4 regions of the Desulfovibrio sp. 86 genome follow, and region 4 is predicted to be linked to each of the others. Evidence: predicted binding sites of a transcription regulator. Region 4 holds the regulator's gene; each other region holds the start of a gene.

Region 1 (5,888 bases), 120 kb from region 4:
TTTGACCCGTTCCCGGTTATGACGTCAAGGGTGCGGCCTGTTTTGAATACAGGGAGAACACTACATGAAATTGTGCATTATCGGCACCGGCTATGTGGGCCTGGTAAGTGCCGCCTGCTTCGCTGAAATGGGCAATACCGTGAGCTGCGTTGATGTTAACCCGGCTGTCGTGGACAAACTGAACGCCGGTTATGTGCATATTTTTGAACCCGGCCTTGAACCCATGGTGCGACATAGCCGTGCCGATGGCCGACTGACGTTCACCACCGCGCTTGCGGAAGGCATTGCAGAAGCCGATTGCGCGTTTATTTGCGTGGGCACGCCGCCGCAGCCCGATGGTTCCTGCGATCTGAGCTATGTTCGCCAGGTGGCCAGCGAGATCGGCCAGCATATGCAGAAAAACATGGTCGTTGTGGACAAATCCACGGTGCCGGTGGGCACGGCGGACGAGGTGCGCGGCCTTATTGAAAAAGAACTGACCAAGCGTGGCGTTGATCTGCATGTGGACGTGGTTTCAAACCCCGAGTTTCTGAAAGAGGGCGACGCCATTTCTGATTTCATGAAGCCCGACCGCGTGGTCATTGGCACAAATTCGGAAAAAGCCGCCGCGCTTATGCGCGAACTTTACGCGCCTTTTGCCCGCACCCGCGACAAAATTATTGTCATGGGCGTGCGCAGCGCTGAAATGACCAAGTATGCCGCCAACTGCATGCTGGCCACAAAAATTTCATTCATCAATGAAATTGCTACTATTTGCACCCAGGTCGGGGCGGACGTGCGTGATGTGCGCACCGGCATCGGATCAGATTCCCGCATCGGCTACCAGTTCATATATCCCGGCGTAGGGTATGGCGGTTCGTGCTTTCCCAAGGATGTGAAGGCGCTTATCCGTACTGCTGAAAATGCGGGCGTAAGGCCGGAACTGCTCAATGCCGTGGAAGCTGTGAACGCCCGGCAGAAAAAATACATGGCCAACCGCGTTGAAGAATATTTTGCCCCTCAGGGCGGCGTGGCGGGCAAGACCCTGGCCATGTGGGGGCTGGCCTTCAAGGCAAATACCGATGATATGCGCGAAGCAGCCGCCATTACCATCATCAACGAACTGACATCCCACGGGATGAAAATCAGGGCTTTTGACCCCGTCGCCGCCGACAATGCCCGCGCGATTTTTGCCGATAACAAGCTGGTGGAAATTGTGGACGACCAGTATGCGGCCTGCCAGGGCGCGCAGGCGCTGATGGTCGTGACCGAATGGAACCAGTTCCGCAACCCGGATTTTGCAAAAGTTCGCGCCCTGTTGACCGCGCCTCTGCTTTTTGACGGGCGCAACCTGTATTCACCGGCCACGATGGCTGCTCATGGTTTTGCCTATTTCTGCATCGGAAGGGCAAATGCCTAGCTGGCAAAGAATTGCCATATGAAGGCTGTGTAGCGGCTAAAAGGGCTGATCGTCATGTTCAGCCCTTTTTTAGGTTTTTTGGCAGGGTGTCCCCTGGTGTTCCGGGGTGGAGCAGTTTCGCCCCCTCCTTTGGCCAATTGCATGGCCGGCATTGGTGGAGTATATTTGGCATATGAGCAAGACCACTCCTTCCCCCCAAGAAAGCGCCAGACAATCGCTTTCTCTTTCTAGTCCTGCGGGCGACCACCATGAGCAGCAACTCAAACTGCTCTATGATCTCGCCGAGGTGGTGAATACCACCACAGACCTTGTACAGGCGCTGAATAAGGCTCTTATGCTAATGGCGGGCCATCTGCATATGATGCGCGGCGCCATCACGCTCATATCTCCACATACTGGTGAAATACGGACTGAAGCGGCCTATGGCCTCAAGCCCGCCGAACTGCGTCGCGGCCGTTACGTGCGCGGCGAGGGGATCACGGGCCGGGTTATTGAAAGTGGCCGCCCCATGTATATTTCCAATGTGTCTGAAGAACCGCTTTTTCTTAACCGCACCCGCTCACGGGACTTGGGCAAAGAAGGAATATCCTTCCTCTGCGTTCCCATACGGCTCAACGATCAGGTGGTGGGCGCGCTGTCTGTGGACCATTTGCTGGTGGATGATGCAACGCTTGAAGATGAAATGCGCCTTTTGACTATTGTCTCCACCCTGTTGGGGCATTCTGCCCTGGAAACTCAGGGAAGAATGGATGAAGAGACCTCATCGCCATTACGCCCCAGGGGATTTGTCGGAAATTCAGAAGGAATGCAAAAGGTTTATGCGCAGATAGCTCAGGTTGCGCCATCAGCTACAACGGTTTTTTTGCAAGGCGAATCAGGTACTGGCAAGGAATTGGCGGCACGGGCCATACACGTTGGCAGCGCACGCGCCAACAAGCCCTTTATTTCGCTCAACTGCGCGGCCTTGCCTGAAAGCCTTATCGAAAGCGAACTCTTCGGGCACGAGCGCGGCGCGTTCACAGGGGCCAATGCAACCCGCAAGGGCCGCTTTGAACTGGCCAACGGCGGCACGCTGTTTCTGGATGAAGTCGGCGAACTTTCGCTCATGACGCAGGCCAAACTTCTGCGGGTTTTGCAGGAAAGAGCTTTTGAACGTCTGGGCGGTATGGAAACACATTATGTTGATGTGCGTTTCATTACCGCAACCAACCGAAATCTTGAACATATGGTCAATCAGGAAACGTTCCGCCGGGACCTCTTTTATCGCCTCAATGTTTTTCCCATATATCTTCCTCCGCTGCGTGGCCGTCCAGAGGATATTCTGCCTCTTGCCAACCACTTCATCAAAAAGTTCGCGCAGACCAATGGACGTGAAAATGTGCGCCTTTCCCTGGCCGTCATGGATATGCTGCAACGCTATGCCTGGCCGGGCAATATCCGTGAACTGGAAAACGTAATGGAGCGGGCAGTGCTTCTTCTTGGCCGTGAAGGCTTGGTGCTGCCCCAGCACTTGCCGCCCGCTTTGCACGGTGCCCACTGCACCACTGTAAATGGAGAAAATGTGTGTACCCTGCGGCCGGGATTCTCCGGCAGCTTGCAGGATCAGCTGGACGAGCTGGAGCGCGCCTCCATTGTGGAAGCTCTTGAGTTCAGCCAGGGCCAGATGGGAAAGGCCGCCGCCAGTCTTGGGCTGACTGAAAGGATAATGGCCTTGCGCATGAAAAAATATGGCATCAATTACAAGGAGTTCCGGCTTAAGCGGGAGCGCCTGTAAAATACTTGCGGCAACGCCTTTGGCTGCTTGCATATTTTGATATTTTTTATATAAAAATGCGCTGTTACATGAATTTTGCCGTATTTTTTCCCCTGCTGTGAGGAATCAGCGCAAAGGACCTCTGCCGAAAAATCTACGTTTTTGTAATTTTATTTGGCCATCGTGCGCACATACTTGATAAGCCTGAAACAGCTTGCTGCTTCAGGCTTATCGCTTTTCTTGGGCTGAATTCGCTCTTTTTCATACATGAATCTACAAAAACGTATATTTTTAAAAAAATAATATATTTATGTGATATAATTGAATTTTATTAAAGCATCTCTTTTGAAGCCCGTGGCCCTCCGACTGTCGATAAAATTTTTCTACAAAATTGTAAAAAAATAAAAGGCAAAGTGAGAGGTCGTGAGGAGGAAGGTCATAGACATGGAAAAAATATTAATTAATATTAGCATGTTAGTTTAAGATGCGCAGGTGGTTTTCGCCTTTGGCATGGATAATGCCTAAGTGGGTATGTACTGGCAACGACAGTGTGTCGTTGTGACGGATCTGGCGCCGATCCGTCGAAGAGGTTCAGTCAACACGGTACGCCGATGCTGCATCAACTGAAGATTTTCACGCGATGCGGCAAGGTTGGCCGTAAAGATCAAGGATGCCCGTATGAACGCCTCAGATACCGCATTTATCATTATCTGCGCCACTATGGTCATGTTAATGACCCCGGCTCTGGCCCTTTTTTACGGTGGTTTGGTTCGCGCACGCAATGTACTTTCCACGAATATGCACAGCTATGCCTGTTTGGGACTTATCTCTGTCCTGTGGGCCTTTGTGGGGTACACCCTGGCTTTTGGCGATGACGTGGGCGGACTGATCGGCAATCTCAATTATCTCTTTCTGAAGGGCGTCGGCGGTGAATCCGCCCCCATGGCCCCTCAACTGCCGCACACTGTTTTCATGGGGTTTCAGTGCATGTTCGCGGTACTTACCGTTGCCCTGATTTCAGGCGCCTACGCTGAACGCATGCGTTTTTCCGCCATGCTCCTTTTTTCCGGACTTTGGCTCATATGCGTATACTCACCCATGGCTCACTGGGTGTGGGGCGGCGGCTGGATGGGCTCCATGGGCGCTCTTGACTTCGCGGGCGGCGCGGTTGTGCACATGTCTTCCGGCGCTGCGGCCCTGGCCTGCGCGCAGGCTCTTGGACCGCGGTTGTCCACTGGAACGCAGCACAGCCCTCACAGTCTTCCCCTGACCCTGCTTGGCGGCGGTATCCTCTGGTTCGGCTGGTTCGGTTTCAATGCGGGCAGCGCCCTGGCCGCCGGCGCCCTTGCCGGACAGGCCCTGGTGACGACACATATGGCCTCTGCTTGCGGTATTCTCGGCTGGATGCTCATCGAATGGAAGCACACTGGCAAGCCCACGAGCCTCGGCGCAATATCGGGCGCGCTGGCCGGGCTGGTAGCCATTACACCTGGCGCGGGGTATGTTGAAATTCTGCCCGCCATGCTTATCGGGTTCGTTGGTGGTCTTGTCTGCTACGGCGGCGTGTTCATGAAGGGCAAGCTTGGCTATGACGATGCCCTTGACGTGGTCGGCATTCACGGTCTTGGAGGCACATGGGGCGCTCTTGCAACCGGGCTTTTCGCCAGCGCCGCCATCAATAATGTGGATGGACTCTTCTACGGCAATCCTCGTCAGGCATGGATCCAAGTTGTCTCCATCATCGGTACCTGGGTATTTGTGTACATTGCCACTCGCGTAATCCTTTATGTCGTGAACGCTATCGTCGGCCTGCGCATCGCGCCTGAAGAAGAATTTACGGGCCTTGATCTCGGCGAACATAACGAACGCGGCTACAATATGTAAGGCTTGCCGAAAAAAGGAACAACAGCATGAAAAAGCTCGAAATTATCATCCGGCCCGGTATGTTTGAAAAAGTCAGGGATATGCTTTCTGAACTGGGAATCCATGGCCTCAACTACACTGAAATCAAGGGTTTTGGACGCCAGCGCGGGCATACAGAAGTGTACAGGGGGAACATCATGCAAGTGGACTGCCTCCCTAAGGTAAAAGTTGAAATCGTACTGCATGAGGACATGCTGGAGTCTGTGCTCAATGCGGTAATGACCACGGCCAGAACAGGCCAGGTTGGCGACGGCAAGATTTTCATCAGCGATGTGGAGGATGCCATTCGCATCCGTACGGGCGAACGTGGCGATGCGGCTCTGTAAGAGTTGCCCCCCCAATGACACAAACTTTTGTTTAAAGGATAAAGGAGAAGACGTATGAGTTCCCCCCGTAAAAAGGCTTTGTTCAAGGCTATAAACACCGCCCCTGTCATGCCTTCCAGTAAGGATGAACTTGGGTGCGGCGCTGAAGAAGGTTTTGGCCGCTACGTATTCGGCCTCGCCACCATGCGCAAGCGCCTGCCCAAGGACGTCTACCGCAAGCTGGCCAAGACCATTCGCGAAGGTGAACGCCTGAACCCCGAGATCGCCGATGTCGTGGCCAATGCCATGAAAGACTGGGCCATCGAAAATGGCGCAACCCACTACACGCACTGGTTCCACCCCATGACCGGTCTTACGGCTGAAAAGCACGACGCTTTTTTGTCGCCCACGTCCGATGGTCAGGTTATCAGCGAGTTTTCAGGCAAGATGCTTATCAGCGGCGAGCCTGACGCGTCTTCCTTCCCGTCCGGCGGCATCCGTTCAACCT
Region 2 (5,888 bases), 2.3 Mb from region 4:
TTTGCAACGCAGGCCTTCGCCCATGCGCAACCCGAAATCCAAAAGGAAAGAAAAACGCAAAGGCTTCAACAAGCGCTGTGGACAATACATACTGAAGACATAAAGAACCATCGTTCGCACTTTCCGTTTGCCAAACCTGCGGTATGCGCGTAGTGGAATTTTTATGCCATCTTATATAGTGCTTACAGTACTATTTGCCGCCCTTTTACATGCCCTGTGGAATATTATTGTTAAGGGCGGCGAAAACAAGCTCTTTGAAACTGGCCTTAATGCGCTGGGCGCTGGGCTTGGTGCGGCATGTATTGTGCCATTTCTGCCTCCAGTTTCCCCTGAGGCATGGCCGTATCTTGGCATGTCCTGCATTTGCCATTTTACATACTATATTTGTATTGCTGAAGCTTACAAGAAATCAGATCTTTCTTTCAGCTACACCATCATGCGCGGGTGCGCACCGCTACTGACATCACTGGCTATGCTCTTTTTCAATGTGTCGCTGAGCCTGGGCGCGTGGTGTGGCATACTGCTGCTGTGCTGCGGCATTTTCTGTCTTGCCGGGGACAACGCGCGGCGCGGCGCGGACAGAAGCGCCATATTGCTTTCCCTGCGCACATCCTTTGTCATCATGGGCTATACGCTGGCAGACGGCCTGGGCGCACGGCACAGTGGCAACGCCGTGAGCTACGCCTGCTGGATTTTCGTGCTCAACATCATTCCTCTGAACACCTTTATTTTCTGGCGGCATGGCCTGAGCTACGCCCGGTATGTGCGCAAGCGGGCCGCCATCGGATTTTTCGGCGGCCTGGCCGGTCTGGGCTCATACGGCATTGCCATCTGGGCCATGACAATCGCCCCCATTGCCATGGTGGCTGCCCTGCGTGAAACCTCGGTTATTTTCGGCATGCTGCTGGCCGTGGTTCTGCTGCACGAAAAGTTTACCTTCTGGCGGGGAATAGCCGTGGTTCTGGTGGCGTTCGGGGCAATGATACTAAAACTGACATAATAAATATCCCCCGGCATTGGTCTGCACCTGCTATGACCCCCATCAGGCAGACAAAGCAAAAAAGCCCCGCCAGGCTTAAACTTTGAAAACATGATGGGAATCTTTTATGGCCGACGGTAAGAAGACGACATATTCACTCTTGTTCAAGGAAAAAGCCGTAAAGCTTTTTCTTAAGGGTGGATGTGGCTATCGGCAACGTTGTGAAGAATCGGGAATCAAGGATAAAAAGACTCTTCGAGAATGGGTTACCTTAAGTATCCCATAAAACTCGACACACTTATCTTCTGGGGCATCTCAAGCAGTATTCCGGGTTTACTTTACCGCCTTCCTTTTGGCTTGCCTTCTTCTTTCCCAAATCTCAAAAAAACGCCCTCCAAAAACTCATGACGCCACAAAGCGGCGCAGGCAATGCAACGCTTCGCGCCCGGCAGACTGCACGTCCGCCGGGCCGGGCGTCTTTTTTTACGCGGTCATTCTTCGCAGTTGGCAGCGGCAGGCCGTACCGCTCCATGGCATATACAAAATTGTTTTAACATCCCGGTGATTTTACAAAAATGGCTTAAAACCCACACCCATCTCAAAAAAATATCAATAAATTACACCCTACTACATGAAAAATGCCGCTGGAACGCCTCTTGCTTAACCATGTGCAGTAGCAAGCAGCGCGGCAACCATGGGGGTGCGTCGCGTCACGTACAGCCATACAGACAGTTCCAAGGAGGCTCCACATGTTCAAGAAAACGTTGGCGACGTTGGCTCTTATGCTCGTCACCCTGTGCGGTTCGCTGAACGCGAAGGCCGCGGACGACACCATCAAGGTAGGCATTCTGCATTCGCTCTCCGGCACCATGGCCATCAGCGAAACAACGCTGAAAGACGTTATGCTCATGCTCATTGACGAGCAGAACAAAAAAGGCGGCCTGCTGGGCAAAAAGCTGGAGGCCGTGGTGGTCGATCCCGCCTCCAACTGGCCCCTGTTTGCAGAAAAGGCTCGCGAACTGCTGAGCAAGGACAAGGTCGCCGCTGTTTTCGGCTGTTGGACCTCGGTTTCGCGCAAGTCCGTATTGCCCGTGTTTGAAGAACTCAACGGCCTCCTGTTCTACCCCGTGCAGTACGAAGGTGAAGAATCCTCGCGCAACGTCATCTACACCGGCGCAGCCCCGAATCAGCAGGCCATCCCCGCTGTGGACTACCTGATGAACGACCTCGGCGTTAAGCGCTGGGTGCTGGCCGGTACGGACTACGTGTTCCCCCGCACCGCCAACAAGATCATCGAAGCCTACCTGATCTCCAAGGGCGTGAAAAAAGAAGACATCCTCATCAACTACACGCCCTTCGGCCATTCCGACTGGCAGTCCATCGTTGCTGAAATCAAAAAGTTCGGCAACGCGGGCAAAAAGACCGCCGTGGTTTCCACCCTCAACGGCGACGCCAACGTGCCTTTCTACAAGGAACTCGCCAACCAGGGCATCACTGCCGCCGACATTCCCGTCATGGCTTTCTCCGTGGGTGAAGAAGAACTCTCCGGCATAGACACCAAGCCTCTGGTGGGCCACCTGGCCGCCTGGAACTATTTCATGAGCGTGGATAATCCCGCCAACAAGGCCTTCATCAAAAAGTGGCACGACTTCACCAAGAACCCCAAGCGCGTGACCAACGACCCCATGGAAGCCCATTACATCGGCTTCAACCTGTGGGTGAAGGCTGTTGAAAAGGCCCAGAGCACCGATGTGGACAAGGTTCTGAAAGCCATTGTGGGCCTTGAGACCCCCAACCTCACCGGCGGCGTGGCCAAGGTTCTGCCCAACCACCACATCACCAAGCCTGTGCTGATCGGCGAAATTCAGGCCGACGGCCAGTTCCAGGTTGTCTGGGAAACCCCTTCCGTGGTTCCCGGCGAAGCGTGGTCGCACTATCTGCCCGAATCCAAGGACCTGATCGGCGACTGGACCGACCCCATCAACTGCGGCAACTACAATACCAAGACCAAGAAATGCGGCGGCGCTTCAAAATAGAGAAAGCAACCGTCTGAAACCTGCTGCGGGGGCCCCGGCGGCCCCCGCGATCCCCCCACGGCACGTCGGCCGGGGCCAGCGCAGCGCTGTCCCGACGGACCAGACTAAAGGATATCCCCATGCGCACGGCGCTCTTGCTCTGCTGTCTCATAATTTTCAGTCTGCCGCACGCAGTGCTGGCGTCCGGACCGGAACCGGACGGCAATGCCGGGGGCGCGGTTTCGACTCCTTCCGCGTCCCCGGTGCAAACTTCGCCATCCATTCTTCCAGCCGATCTGCTCAAGACTCTCGTGAGTCCCAAAGTGGCGGACAGGGATGCGGCCATTGCCGCGCTGGAAAAGGATGACAACACACTTGCCGCGCCACTGCGCGAAAAACTGCTGGAAGCGCTGCTGCGCAACACCCTGTTGGCCGATGCCGATGCCGGAGCGCTTTTTGTGAGCGACGATGCAGGTCAGGCGCGGCCCCTCGACGCCAGGGGCGAACTTGGCGCGGCCCAGTCTGCCGACAGTCTGCGCAAGGTGGGCACAAGCAACCGCCAGCGCCAGCGCATTACGGATATCCTTAACGCGCAGGCCCTTACCTCCACAGACACGGCCAAGCGCCGTCAGGCCTCGGCGGCCCTTATGGAGAGCGCCACCCCGCCCCTCGATGCGGAGGCCCTGCACAAACTGCTGGCTGGAGAGAAGGACGAAGCCGTGCGCGGCAACCTCAGCGCGGCCCTTGCCCTATACGTGGCGGCTGACCCGGGCTCCGTGCGCTCCGATCAGCTTGCCGCCGTCAAGGCTCTGGACAGCAACGGCAGCCCCGCCGCGCTTAACGCCCTGCGCACTCTTGCCGCTTCATCCGACACGGCTGTGGCCAAAACGGCGGCCGATGCCCTGTATTTCCAGCGTATTTCCGCCGAGTGGGCGCAATTTTTTGAAATGCTCTTTTTTGGCACGAGTCTGGGGTCCATTCTCGTGCTGGCCGCCATTGGCCTTGCCATCACCTTTGGCGTCATGGGGGTCATCAACATGGCCCACGGCGAGCTGATCATGCTCGGGGCCTACACAGCCTGGGGCATGCAGCAGATCCTGCCGGGCCAGCCCGGCCTTGCCCTCATTCTGGCTGTTCCCGCCGCCTTTCTGGTGAGCGGCGGCATGGGCGTGCTTCTTGAAAAAACCATTATCCGCTTTCTTTATGGTCGCCCGCTGGAGACGCTTCTGGCGACATTCGGCATCAGCCTTGTGCTGCAGCAAGCCGTGCGCACCGTTTTTTCGCCCCTGAACCGGGCCGTGCAAAATCCGGATTTCATGAGCGGCGTGTGGCAGATAACCCAGCATTTCAGCCTGACATGCAACCGCGTGTACATCATCATTTTCTGTCTTGGCGTGTTTGCCCTCATCCATATGGCCATGCACCGCACCCGGCTGGGGCTTGAGGTGCGCGCGGTATCGCAAAACAGGGCCATTGCCCGCTGCATGGGCATACGCGCCTCGCGCGTGGACGCGCTGACCTTTGGCCTTGGCTCCGGCGTGGCTGGCATGGCTGGCGTGGCCTTGAGCCAGGTTTCCAACGTTGGCCCCAACCTGGGTCAGACCTACATTGTGGATTCCTTCATGGTTGTGGTGTTTGGCGGCGTGGGCAACCTTTGGGGCACGCTGACAGGCGGACTGGCCCTGGGCATTGCCAACAAGTTTCTGGAGCCTGCCAGCGGGGCCATGCTCTCCAAGATCATCATTCTGGTCTGCCTTATCCTGTTCATCCAGAAGCGCCCGCGCGGACTGTTCCCGCAAAAGGGCCGTGCGGTGGAGGCGTAAATGGCGACAGACATCTTTGAACGCGAAAGGCTGCTCAACACGCCTACCCGCAATTTTCTGGCTGTCACCGCCGTGCTGTCGCTGGCTGTGGTCGTGGGCAGCCTGCTGCCCGCAGGCAGCGCCTTGCACGTGCCGGGCTACATGGTCACCCTGCTGGGCAAATATCTGACCTACTCCCTGCTGGCCCTTTCCGTCGATCTAGTCTGGGGTTTCATGGGTGTGCTCAGCCTCGGGCACGGCGCGTTTTTCGCTCTTGGGGGCTACGGCTTCGGCATGTACCTCATGCGGCAGATAGGCGCGCGCGGCGTATACGGCAATGCCAATCTGCCGGACTTCATGGTTTTTCTGAACTGGAAGGAGCTGCCCTGGTTCTGGCAGGGCAGCGAATACTTTGTGGTGGCGCTGCTGCTGGTGGTGCTGCTGCCCGGCATACTGGCCTATGTGTTTGGCAGGCTGGCCTTTGGATCGCGGGTTTCGGGCGTCTATTTTTCCATCATGAGCCAGGCCATGACCTATGCCCTTCTGCTGGCCTTTTTTCGCAACGAAATGGGCTTTGGCGGCAACAACGGCCTTACGGACTTCAAGACCTTGCTGGGCTTCGGATTGCAGACAGACGGCATGCGCACAACCCTGTTCGCCTGCTCCGCCGTGGCGCTCATGGCTGGCTACTTCCTGTGCAGGGCTGTCACGGCATCGCGCCTTGGGCGCGTGTGCGTGGCCGTGCGTGATGCGGAAAGCCGCGTGCGTTTTATCGGCTACAGGGTGGAGCGGTATCAGGTGGCGGTGTTCACGCTTTCCGCCGTTTTGGCGGGCATTGGCGGCGCTCTGTATGTGCCGCAGGTGGGCATCATCAACCCCGGCGAATTTTCTCCCCTCAATTCCATTGAAATTGTGGTCTGGGTGGCGCTGGGGGGCCGTGGGCGACTCTATGGCGCGGTGCTTGGCGCTTTTGCCGTCAATGCCTTCAAAACGTGGTTTACGGCGGTCATGCCCGAAGCATGGCTGTTTGCCCTTGGCGGCATGTTTGTGCTGGTGACTGTCTTCCTGCCCCAGGGTCTGGCGGGTTTGCCC
Region 3 (5,888 bases), 2.5 Mb from region 4:
GGCGGGCTGGCGGACGCGGTGAAGCCCGATATGGGCGCCGCAGAGCCAGACATGGAAGAAAAAGTCTGCCCTGTGGTCTGGTTTTCTGTGGCATCCGCAGGGGCCATGGCGGCTGTCCCATTGGACGACTGCGGGTCGCCCCTGGTTGCAGCGCCGTTGCCGTCGCTCTCCGCGCCATCGTCAATCCGGCCTTGCAGACCGTCGCGGCCGTCCTGCATCTGCGGGTCAGCCATATGGGCGGCCGTCTGCTTTCCGTGGACGTCAGCGGTCTTGCCCCCATTGGACAGGGTCATGGACCCCAACTGGATATTTTCGGCATAAAGGATGTTTTCTTCGCAGAACGTCAGGGCGCGGGTCAGCGTATTTTTCAGTTCGCGCACATTGCCGGGCCAGGAGTAGGCCACGAGTTTGGCCAGCGCGCCCCTGCTTAGTTGCGGCATCTGCGCCGCCTGGGCCATCCTCGCCCCCTTGGTCATGCGGGACGGCGTCGCGGGCAAAGAATCGTTGCTTTCGGCATCGGCGTCGTTTGCCGTATCCATCTCTTCCGCCTTGGCTCTGGCCTTTACGGCTTCTGTGAGAAAATACACGGTCAGCTCAGGAATGTCGCTCTTTCGCTCCCGCAGGGGAGGCGTGTGGATGGTAATGACGGCAAGGCGGTAATACAGGTCTTCGCGGAAGGAACCCTCGCGCGCGTCTTCAAGCAGGGAGGCGTTGGTGGCGGCGATGATGCGCGTGTCAAAGGGAACCTCCTGGTCGCTGCCAAGGGGGCGTATGCGCCGGGTGGACAGTGCGCGGAGCAGCGCCTGCTGCACCTTGGGCGCGGCGTTGCCCACTTCGTCCAGCATGAGGGTGCCGCCTTCCGCCGCCAGAAACGCGCCTTTTCTGGCTTGCCGGGCCTCGGTGAAGGCTCCTTTCACGTGGCCGAACAGGGTGTCCATAAGCAGGTTTTCATCCAGCGCGCCGCAGTTGATGGTGATGAACGGGCCGGAGGCCCGCGAACTCAGGCGGTGTATGGCTTCGGACACCAGTTCCTTTCCTGTGCCGGTTTCACCGATGACAAGCACGTCGGCCAGAACCTGAGAGGCTTTGCGCACCTGATCATACAGGATCTGCATGGCGGGTGACGTTCCCACAAGACCGCTGGCGGGCAGGTCTTCGGGGTGGGGCAGGTCGGGCGTGGGTTCGCGCTGCCATTGGGCGTCCTGCAGGGCCTCGTGGCTGAGGCGCTGTATCCTGGCCTGGCGCAGGCGTCCCAGCAGGGCGTTGATGTCCGTCTTCACGCCCTCCAGTTCTCTGGGCAGGGGCGGCAGGTCAAGGTCGTCGGAAACCCCCGTGATGTTGCTCTTGTGCAGCGCCCACCCCAGGGTGTTGAGCGATTTGCTCATCTGGCGCGCCAGCCACCACAGGCTCAGCGTCAAAAGCAGCATGCCCCCAAGAAAACTGACGGCGTATGTGCCCATGACCTGCATGCCGGTGCGGGTGGTCGTAAAGCTGGTATCCAGAACGGCCAGGCCGCCGAGCACAATGGGCGCGCCGCCAGAGCCGGGCGTAAAGCTTATGGGCACGTAGCTGACCCGCTCCACCCGCATCTGACCGTTGCTCCATACGGTGCTGCTCTCTGTCATGGGCAGCTGGCTGGCCTGCCCCGCCTGAACGTCGGCAACCATGCTCCAGTAATTGATATGTTCCGGACTTGGTCGAAAAGCCATGCTGAAGCCGGGACGCCCGTAGTCTCCCCAAAATCCCGCCCGCACGGCGTCGTTGGCCAGGCTTTTGCCCGCCAGAGCCGCGTCGGGCGTTTCGGACTGAAACAGCATCCAGCCGTCCCTGTCGAAAAACAGGCTGCGCACGCGGGTTTCGGCTCCTGACGCGGCTATGGGGGCCTCGGGAGATGAATAGCGCGAGACGATGTCCCGCAGGTCCTTCATATCAAGGGACAACAGCAGGTAGCCTTTGAAGTTGCCCTCGCGGTCCTGCACGGCCGTAAAAAAGCGCAGCACATGAAGGGACAGGCTTTGCAGGGATTTGTTGACCGGCACCATTGAGTACACGGCCTCCATGGGTTGCCCCACATTGACATAGCCCGGCTGCTGTTCGCCGCTGAGGTTGTGAAACGGGCTTGAGGGGCTGTCCAGCGCCACATGCATGGGCACATTGATGACCTGCCCCTCGTGGTTGAGCAGAAGATAGCGGTTTTCGGGGGCAAGGCCCACGTAGGCCACCTCGCGGTAATGCAGACCGTTGGCTCTCGCGCGGAACTCCAGCCTGCTTTTCATGTCAGCCGGCTCCATAGATCCGGCGGCCAGAATAAGGAGCTGGTTGCGTGTTTCTGCCAGCGCGTGCTCAAGGGCCAGCCTCATGCCCTGGGCCTGAAGCTGCGCGTTGCGCGCTATTGCGCGATTGACGATGTTTTCGATGCTGCTGCCGGTGGCGACAAAGATAAGAAGCAGGACCACGGCCAGCAGGGGGAGGCCCAGTATGAGCATGCGGCTGACAAGGCTGCGGTTCATCAAAAAGGAGGTGATATCCAACGTGCTGCCGCCGGGAAGCGTTCTGTAGAAGCGCATCAGGGAGCCCCCTTTTGTGGTTGCGCAAAAAAGCGCAATCTTTGTGGCGACTATAGGGCAGTTGCGAAAAAGTGGCAAGATATTTCGTGCAAACGGAGGAAAAAACGGCCAATTACGCCAAATATCATGCAATGGCACGGGTATTGCTAACTTTTTCACATTCACTGCGTGACAGTCGGTGTGGCCCGGTGTGGGAACAGCCGAAGAGAGTCCAAGGGAACGCAAACAGAGTGGAGGGTTTTATGAAAAAGATGCGCAAGCTCATGACGTGGCTGGCAGGCTGCGCGCTCATGCTTGCCGCCATGCCTGGCCTGGCCCTGGCAGCTGGCGGCAAGGCATCGTCGGTGGTTATTGTGGCCGATACGCGCAAGCTGGACGGCATCCTGTACTGGTGGGCCGAAATGTACAATGAAAGCCATCTGTTTTTCGCCATCCTGACCATGCTCATCATTCCCATCGTGGGGTGCATTCTGGGTTGGCTGGCCGACATCGTCATGACGCACATCGGCATTGACCTCAAGCACCGCGAACTGGCCGAAAAGTAAGGGGGCACAATATGGAATGGCTGTATATTTTGATGCCCATTTCCGGCGTGAATATTTTTTGGCCGGGACTGATCATTCTTGGATTCGGCGTGGGTATTATCGGCGGCTTCTTCGGTCTGGGCGGCGCATGGATGGTGACCCCCGGTCTGAACATCCTGGGCTTCCCAATGGCTTTTGCCATCGGCACCGACGTTGCGCAGATGGCCGGTAAATCACTTATTTCGACCATGCGTCACGGCAAGTTCGGCAACGTTGACTATATGCTGGGCATCACCATGCTCATCGGTACGGTCATCGGCGTTGAAATCGGCGCGCAGATGGTCATGTGGCTTGAGCGCATAGGTTCGGTGGACAAGGTCGTTCGCTGGCTCTACGTGGTGCTGCTCATCTCCATTGCATGGCTGGTCTTCCACGACGCCGCCGTGCGCCGCCGTAAGGAGCGCGAGGCCAAGGCGCAGCACAAGGAACTGGACGCCACCGCCGTGGGTATAGACTGGGCTTCACGCCTTCAAGCTATCAGGATTCCTCCCGTTGTACACTACAAGCACGCCAACATCACCTGCTCTGCGTGGCTGCCCATCACGGTCAGCTTTTTCACGGGCTGGCTGGCCGGTATCCTCGGTATCGGCGGCGGTCTCATCCGTATGCCCGCTCTCGTCTATCTTGTGGGCTGCCCCACCCATCTGGCAGTGGGCACGGACCTCTTTGAAGTTGCCATTTCCGGCCTGTACGGCACGGCGTCCTACGCGTACAAGGGTCGCGTGGAGCTCCTGGCCGCCCTCATCATGCTGGCTGGGGCTGCCGTTGGAGCGCAGATAGGCGTGGTGGCCACCAAGTACGTCAAGGGTTACGGCATCCGTTTTGTCTTTGGTCTGGCCGTGCTCGGCTGCCTTATGTCAGTCGTGCTCAAGCTCCTTCAGGCTGAATTTCCGTCCTGGGGCTGGCTGCTTGGCCCTCTGGCCACAGTTGAAGTGCTTGGTTTCGTGAGCGCCATTTCCATCTACATCGCGGTGAAGATGGTGCAGGGCGCCAAGGCGGAATTGGCCGCCAAGAAGATGCGGGCAGCGAACAGCTAGGAGGAACACAGCCATGAAGATTCGTAGTTTGCTGCTTATAATGGTTCTTGGACTGACCACCTTTCTCGCCGCCTGCAACTTTGAAGGCGGAGTGGAGCAGGGCCGCTGTGTGGCCTTCAATCCCGAAGCCAAAACAATAACTATCATTGTTGACGTTACCCATGACCAGTTCAACCCCCATTACAGTGGCGGCGCGCACACGTACAAGTTGCCCGCATCCCCCGACGAAATGGGCCCCACTCCCGTAGTGGGCGGTCGTCTGATGATCGATCTGGCCAAGAACACAGTGCTCATTTATGACAACAACGCCAACGCTGTGCGTGAAATACCCGTGCAGTTCGTGGACGTGGAAAAGAACATCCAGCCCAAGCATCCCAAGGTGGCTGGCAAGACGTTCCCCATCGTGGACAAGGAACAGCAGACCGTTACGGTGTATTCCAGCCGTCTGAGCGCCCTGATCACCTTCAAGGTGCCTGCCAGCGAAATCGACCTGCCGGTCTATGCCTGGACGGCCGGCAACGAGATGCGCATCGCCTTCCGCACCAGCGCCAAGGATCAGGCCATCCGCATCATGAACGTAAGCAAGACCAACATCTTCAGCAAGTAAGCATATACAGCGTCACACTGCCGGGGCGGGCCATAAGCCTGCCCCGGCAAAAGCCTTTGGAGAGCAGAATGAACAGCTACAAGCAGCACCTGTATATCAGTGGCATCCGTATAACGGCCAATGCGCTCATGGTGGCGGCGGTCTTTGCGGCCATGTATCAATCGTCGCACAGCTTTAATTCTGCTGAACTGGTATTTTGCGTCTGGTTTTTTGGCATCACTATCCCCCTGTGGGCCGGCGCTTTCTGGCTGACGCGGCTGGTGCGGCGGCGTTTTCCCGCTGAAGGGGAGAGCATGGTGGAGTTGCCGCGCAAGGGGCTCAGTCTGGTCAGCTGGCGCGTGCTGGAGTCTTCGCGGCATTCCTTGACGGTGCAGCGCTCATGATTGCCGCCCCCACGTGCAGAGGATATGATGTGCCCATGCAGACCGTTCTTGACGCCAGCATCTGGGAATCCTGCCAGGACATCCGCCAGCGCCAGCACAAGCTGGGGATGGTCTGCGCGGTTTTTCTGGTTGTGGCCCTGCTGGGACTGGTGGACGGGCTTCAGGGGCTCATGCGGTCAGGGGCAACGACGCTTGAGCTTTTGCCGGGAAAAACAGCGGCGCTTTCAGGCCAGCTGACGATCAAAAATCCCGTGATGCGGGATATCGAAGTAAGTTTCACCCCGGCGGACGCCCCACTGAGGTTCAATCTGGAAGGGTTTTTTGCGGGCTACTGGTTTGGCAACGGCATGTGGCGCGGCGCGGTAACCGCCGAAAATCAGGCGGAACCCGGTGAATACCACATGCGGGTGGCCTTCAGGGGCGCTGCCGCCAGCACCTTTCAAAACTATACCGTGCTGGTGCATGCCGATGCCAATGATATGCGCGCCCAGTCCACGTCCTTTGTCCTGCGGTTGACCGGGGTCAATCCTTTTGTGCTGGCGGTGGGCTTTGTGGGCCTGGCGCTCCTGGTTGGCGTGGGCGTCTACCGGCAGGGCAGCAGGCTCATACGTATGCTGGTACGCATGGGCTGCGGCGAGGTTGTGCGCGTGCAGGAAGAAAAGGACGGCGTGCGTTTGTGGTGCCTCCTTTACGGCTCACGGCCGCCGTAT
Region 4 (5,888 bases):
GGCATCTGCCTTGGCATGCAGTGCGCCGTCATCGAATTTGCCCGCCATGTGGCGGAAATGGCTGACGCAAACTCCGAAGAATTCGATCACCGCTCCAAGCACAAGGTCATCTACCTCATGACCGAATGGTACGACTTCCGTACCAAGAATGTTGAAAAACGCGATGCGGGCAGCGACAAGGGCGGCACCATGCGCCTTGGAGCATACCCGTGCAAGGTTCTGCCCAACTCCCGCGCGTTTGAGGCGTACAAGAAAGAACTGGTTGAAGAACGCCACCGCCACCGCTATGAATTCAATAATGAATTCAAGGAAGCTCTGGCGGAAAAGGGCATGGTTTTCAGCGGCACCTCGCCTGACGGAAACCTTGTGGAGATCGTGGAACTGCCCGACCACCCCTGGTTTTTGGGCTGCCAGTTCCACCCCGAATTCAAATCCAGGCCCATGGACGCGCATCCGCTTTTCCGTGAATTTATCACGGCAGCCAAAAAGCACGCCAAGGTGTAAGGCTTGCACGATCACATCATCTTTTGATGACAGGAAGAAGGGAGGGCGACCTCCCTTCTTCCGTTTCAGGGCCAGAAGCCGTTCCTGAAGCCAACACCTTGAAAATAATGGTGCAAAGCTCGCGTCAGTACACGGGTCCCGTTGTTTTTGGTCGCGCAACCTCTGGCTATTGCATAATTTTTGCCACTATGGCACACTACTTGTAAATAAGATATTTTCTGCTGACCTTTCAAGACGGAACAGGCTCATGGCACTGGAACTTCGACAGCAACTAAAACTGACTCAGCAGCTCGTGATGACCCCGCAATTGCAGCAGGCCATCAAGCTGCTCCAGCTCTCACGCATGGAGCTTCTTGAGACTGTGCAGCAGGAAATGCTGGACAATCCTTTTCTTGAAGAATCCCAGGGCGATGACATTTCGACAGATCCTGGGGAAGACAGGCGGGAAAAAGCCGCCGAAGAGGTGTACGACCAAGACCTGGCCAAGGATGCCGACTGGGAGGATTATCTGGGAGAGTTCGCCAGCACTCCCCGCCTTGTACAGCCACGTGAGTACGAGGTTGCCGAAGATATTTCTCCCCTCGAAGCGCGCTATTCGGCCAAGCCCACCCTTGAAGGGCACCTGATGTGGCAATTGCGTCTTTCCTCACTCACCGAAGCGCAAAAAGACATAGGCGAAGTCATCATCGGCAACCTTTCTTCAGCGGGCTATCTGCATGCCAGCCTGGAAGAAATCGCGCAGATGACGGAATCGGAACCGGCAGACGTTCAGACAGTGCTTGAAAAGATACAACTGTTTGATCCCGTTGGCGTAGCCGCCCGCGATGCCCGTGAATGCCTGATCGTACAGATAAAAAGCCTGAAGTATGACCGCGACCCCATATTGCTTGAACTGGTGCGCTCGCACCTGGAGGACCTTGAGGCCAAGCGCTACAAGCCCCTGCTGCGCAAATTCAAGCTGGATATGGAGGAACTGAAAGAATATCTGGACATCATCCAGAGCCTTGATCCCCTGCCTGGGGCCAGTTTTGGCGGTGGCGAGCCGACCTATGTGAGCCCTGATGTTTTTGTGTACAAAATGGGTGATGAGTTCGTCATTCTGCTCAATGAGGACGGCTTGCCGCAGTTGCAGCTTTCCAACATGAGCCAGATGGACTTGAAGGGATCCTCGGATAAGGAAAAGGAATACTGTACAGAAAAAATGCGTTCGGCCAGCTGGCTCATCAAGAGCCTCTATCAGCGCCAGCGCACCCTGTACAAGGTGATGGAGAGCATTGTTCGTCACCAGCAGCCTTTTTTCGAGGATGGCGTGACGCGCCTGGCTCCGCTTATTCTCAAGGACATTGCTGACGACATCAGTATGCATGAATCCACGGTAAGCCGCATCACGACAAACAAGTATGTGGCGACGCCGCACGGAATTTTTGAACTGAAATTTTTCTTCAACAGCGGCCTGGAGCTTGATGACGGCAGCCAGGTCGGCTCCGAGAGCGTCAAGGCTCTCATCAAGAAATTCATTTCTGACGAAGATGCCAGGTCTCCCCTGAGCGATGAGCGCATCGGCGAGATGCTGAAAGAGCACCTCAAGGTCAACATTGCACGGCGCACTGTGGCCAAATACCGCACCGCTCTTGATATTCCGTCATCTTCAAGACGCAAGGAACATTTCTAATCCTGCCCCCGGCGCGGCAGACGCTGCGCTTCGCGTGAGGCGATACATATAAAAAAGATGGTTCATCAAATTTCCACCGTCGCTCAAAAGGCGGGTTCCACAGTTCTCCATGCCGGGAACTGACATCATAAGGAGGATTATATGAACATCTCTTTTGCCTTCAAAAACTTTGAAGCCTCCGACCATCTTAAAAAGTATGCCCGACGCCGCATGGAAAAGCTGGGGCGTTTTTTTGGCAAGTCTTCCGGTCTTGAGGTAAGCGTTGTGCTTACCGTTGACAAATTTCGCCACCGCTGCGAAGTGACAGTTGTCGGCGAAGGATTGCATATAAACGCAACGGAACAGACTTCAGATATGTACGCCGCCATCGACCTTGTGACAGACAAGGTCGAGGCGCAGATCAAGCGCCAGGTTTCACGGGTCAAGACGCAGCGCCGCAAGGCACGCTCCGACGATGTTGACGTCTTTACCTATAACCTCGACGCAGACGCTGAAGTGGCGCAACCGGTTGAAGGCACTGACCGCCTCGCCACCAAGCCGCTGCACCTTGACGAGGCGCTTATGCAGCTTGACTCCATTGGCAGTGAGTTTCTGGTGTTTTTCAACGCCGAAAACGGCCGCATCAACGTGGTGTACCGCACCCGCACGAGCAGCTACGCGCTGATTGACCCCGTCTTATAATTACGCCTGTTTCCGGCCGTCTGCTATCAGGCGGCCGGAAATATAGCAGGGGGAATCATGACTGCCACCACAAAGCAGCCACAAAAAACACCGGCTGCGCACCCCGCAGCCGAACTGCCGGTGGCCGTGTGCATTGTCACCGGCCTTTCCGGCGCGGGCAAAAGTACGGCCCTGAAAGTATTTGAGGATATGGGGCACTTTGTGGTGGACGGGTTGCCGGCAAGCCTGGCCCCCGAAATGGTAAGCATGATGTCTCGCCCTTCCATGAGCCATTTCAAGGGAATAGCCCTTGGCATGGACCTGCGCCAGAGCAACTTTCTGGATGAGATCAATGAAGCGCTGTCAGATCTCACCGCCCAGAACATTCGCCCCATGCTCCTGTTTCTGGAATGCAACGTGCAGGAACTGCTGCGGCGCTATGCCACCACGCGCCGCCCCCACCCTCTTGAACGCGAGGGCATGGGGCTTGAAACAGCGCTGCTTTCCGAGCGCAACAGCCTGCGCCCTTTACGGGAAATGGCTGACCTTGTTGTAGACACTTCCCGCTTCTCCATTCATGATCTGCGCCGGGCCATTCAAAAGCGCTGGAGCGACAGCAAAAGCAAGCTGCGGGCCATCAAGGTCAACATCATCTCCTTTGGCTTCAAATATGGCGTCCCGCGTGAGGCCGACTTCGTGTTTGACCTGCGCTTTCTCAGCAATCCATACTTTGTTGAAGAACTGCGCCCTCTGAGCGGCAAAGACAAGGCCGTGGCGCAATATGTTTTTGACAAGCCCAATGCACGCGAATTTCGGGCAAAACTTATGGACCTGCTGCTGTTCATGCTGCCGCTTATGGAAGCTGAAGGCCGCTACCGCGTCACCATTGCCGTTGGCTGCACCGGCGGCCGCCACCGCTCCGTGGCCATGGCCGAAGAAATCACGCAGGCCCTGAAGCAGGCAGACTACCCCACGACCCTGGAACACCGACATCTTGAACTTGGCTAGAAAAGCTGGCAGGCTCTGAGCCGAGAGGAATGCCATGACGGAAGAAAGCAAGAAGACACAGGTAGGGATTATTATTGTCTCGCATGCCGACTATGGTTCGGCCATGCTGCGCACGGCCGAATTCATCCTTGGCCCGCAAAGCGACTGTAGCTCCATCAGTGTGGACGTTGCCCATGAAGTTTCTGAAACGGTACGCCGCCTTACCGATGCCGCGCAACGGCTGGACAAGGGCGCGGGGGTCATTATTCTTACCGATATGTTTGGCGGCACGCCCACAAACCTCGCCCTCGCGCTGCTGGCCACCCACAAGGTGGAAGTGGTGACGGGCGCAAATCTGCCCATGCTGCTCAAGGTTTTTTCCTCGCGTGAAAAAAGCCTGGAAGAGCTGGCCCAGCTTGCCGGTGAGGCTGGCTCCAAAGGCATCGTTGTCGCAGGAAATATGCTGCGCAATAAAGCACGGGCCAAAAACGACGGCTAACATATGTGGTTTCGTGTGGATAATCGCCTGGTGCATGGCCAAGTCATTGAAGCGTGGTTGCCCTATACGGGCGCCAAGCATCTGATTGTCGCCAATGATGAACTGGCGGCAGACTCATTGCGTCAGCAGATAATCGAGCTCGCCGTGCCACAGCGCATCCTCACGCACTTCATCCCTGTACACGACCTGGCCATAACGCTGGACGCGTGTGGCGAAGACTGTTTTGTGCTCTTTGGCAATTGCCAGGACGCGCGTCGCGCGAGCAATGCGGGCATCATTATGGAAACTCTCAATATCGGCAACCTGCATTACGGCCCTGAAAAAATGCAAATCCTTCCTCATGTGGCGCTATCCGCCGAAGACAGGGAAGACCTGCGTTCCATCCAGCAGCATCTGGTGCTTCTTGATTTTCGCAGCGTCCCCACAGAAACCGTAAGGGGTCCCCATGAGCAGCTTATATGAGATGATGGCAACCGGGGCGCCTTACGCTTTTTTTTTGCCCTGGCTGGCGCGGCCCGCTCATCCTGCATTATCGGCATTGTTGACCGGCCCATCTGCCTTGCGCTCATAGCCGGAGCCGTCACTTCCGACTGGAGCCTGGCCCTGCCCCTGGGCATTATTTTTGAACTTCTGTGGCTGGATGCCCTTGAACTGGGCAGTGTCGTGCCACCCTACGGCAGCCTGAGCTTTTTACTGCTTTTTCCCATCTGCAGGCACTTTGACCTTGTGGAACCGGGCCGCCTGCTCATCCCCCTCATTCTTTGCATGCTGGCTGCTTACGCGGCGGCCTATGGCGAGCATCGCCAACGCATCAGCCAAAATCCCATGGTTGACAGGGTGGAAGCCTGGTGCGCGGGCAAGCCCAAGGGGGTCGCCCCCGGCACGGCACTACTGCTGTCTTCACTGTACAGGGGCCTGTGGCAGATAGTCCTTTACTGCCTCTGCTTCATCCTGATCTTCAGTCTCGTTGACACCCTGCACAACAGGCAAGCCCTGCCCGCCCTGCGCGCGGTGACGTGGTCAGCCCTTTACGTGGCCGCCCTTATGGGAGCGGTGCTTTCCCTGCGCACACGCCAGGCCTATGCGGTTCTTACGGGCAGCTTGGGCGTGTTGGCCATGCTTCTCTGGATCGACAGCTAACGCACTGCAACTTTGAAATGCCTTGTGGGGGAGGGACCCTTTTGCAAAAGGGTCCCTCCCCCACCCCCTAAAACTCCTAAAGCAAAAACCCCGGCGCGCGGGCACCGGGGTTTTTATTTGCTACAGAGAGTCAGTGCTTACTTGAAAGCCTTTTCAAAGTTGGGCACAACCTGCTTTTTGCGGCTCATGACGCCGGGCAGCCACACGGTGGAACCTTCGGCCTTGACGCCGAAAGCTTTTTCCACCACTGAGGGATCATCGGAAACGATGAGCATTTCCGAGCCTTCTTTCATGATGTCGGTCAGCAGCAGGAAGACGCTGTGGCGGCCTTCAGCCTTGACCTTTTCAATTTCGGCCTGCAGACCAGCCTTCACAGGCTCGAGGATGGAGAGGTCAACCACTTCAAGCTGGCCAATGCCAACCTTG

What was found. The regulator sigma-54, encoded in region 4, starts transcription at its own class of promoters, with help from an activator protein. The targets are predictions, from matches to a motif close to CTGGCACGGNNNNTGCTT.
Region 1: a site for sigma-54 is predicted at 3,658-3,675, ahead of DESU86_RS00240 (ammonium transporter). Genes of this name have one in related genera too.
Region 2: a site for sigma-54 is predicted at 1,624-1,641, ahead of urtA (urea ABC transporter substrate-binding protein). Genes of this name have one in related genera too.
Region 3: a site for sigma-54 is predicted at 2,699-2,716, ahead of DESU86_RS10885 (DVU0150 family protein). Genes of this name have one in related genera too.

What each region holds. Positions count from the first base shown of each region.
Region 1 covers NZ_LR738849.1:54,675-60,562, reverse strand. Annotated here, with positions in the region: gene DESU86_RS00250 (UDP-glucose dehydrogenase family protein) at 65-1,399, shown strand; gene DESU86_RS00245 (sigma-54 interaction domain-containing protein) at 1,572-3,173, shown strand; gene DESU86_RS00240 (ammonium transporter) at 3,831-5,036, shown strand; gene DESU86_RS00235 (P-II family nitrogen regulator) at 5,063-5,401, shown strand; gene DESU86_RS00230 (glutamine synthetase III family protein) at 5,456-5,888, shown strand, end outside.
Region 2 covers NZ_LR738849.1:2,430,313-2,436,200, reverse strand. Annotated here, with positions in the region: gene DESU86_RS09915 (DMT family transporter) at 164-1,000, shown strand; gene urtA (urea ABC transporter substrate-binding protein) at 1,729-3,015, shown strand; gene urtB (urea ABC transporter permease subunit UrtB) at 3,135-4,817, shown strand; gene urtC (urea ABC transporter permease subunit UrtC) at 4,818-5,888, shown strand, end outside.
Region 3 covers NZ_LR738849.1:2,656,710-2,662,597, forward strand. Annotated here, with positions in the region: gene DESU86_RS10880 (sigma 54-interacting transcriptional regulator) at 1-2,567, opposite strand, end outside; gene DESU86_RS10885 (DVU0150 family protein) at 2,810-3,112, shown strand; gene DESU86_RS10890 (sulfite exporter TauE/SafE family protein) at 3,124-4,188, shown strand; gene DESU86_RS10895 (DUF4881 domain-containing protein) at 4,202-4,795, shown strand; gene DESU86_RS10900 (hypothetical protein) at 4,864-5,178, shown strand; gene DESU86_RS10905 (hypothetical protein) at 5,208-5,888, shown strand, end outside.
Region 4 covers NZ_LR738849.1:179,449-185,336, forward strand. Annotated here, with positions in the region: gene DESU86_RS00705 (CTP synthase) at 1-504, shown strand, start outside; gene rpoN (RNA polymerase factor sigma-54) at 752-2,176, shown strand; gene hpf (ribosome hibernation-promoting factor, HPF/YfiA family) at 2,318-2,857, shown strand; gene rapZ (RNase adapter RapZ) at 2,915-3,844, shown strand; gene DESU86_RS00725 (PTS sugar transporter subunit IIA) at 3,879-4,322, shown strand; gene DESU86_RS00730 (PTS sugar transporter subunit IIB) at 4,326-4,784, shown strand; gene DESU86_RS00735 (hypothetical protein) at 4,986-5,462, shown strand; gene DESU86_RS00740 (manganese-dependent inorganic pyrophosphatase) at 5,600-5,888, opposite strand, start outside.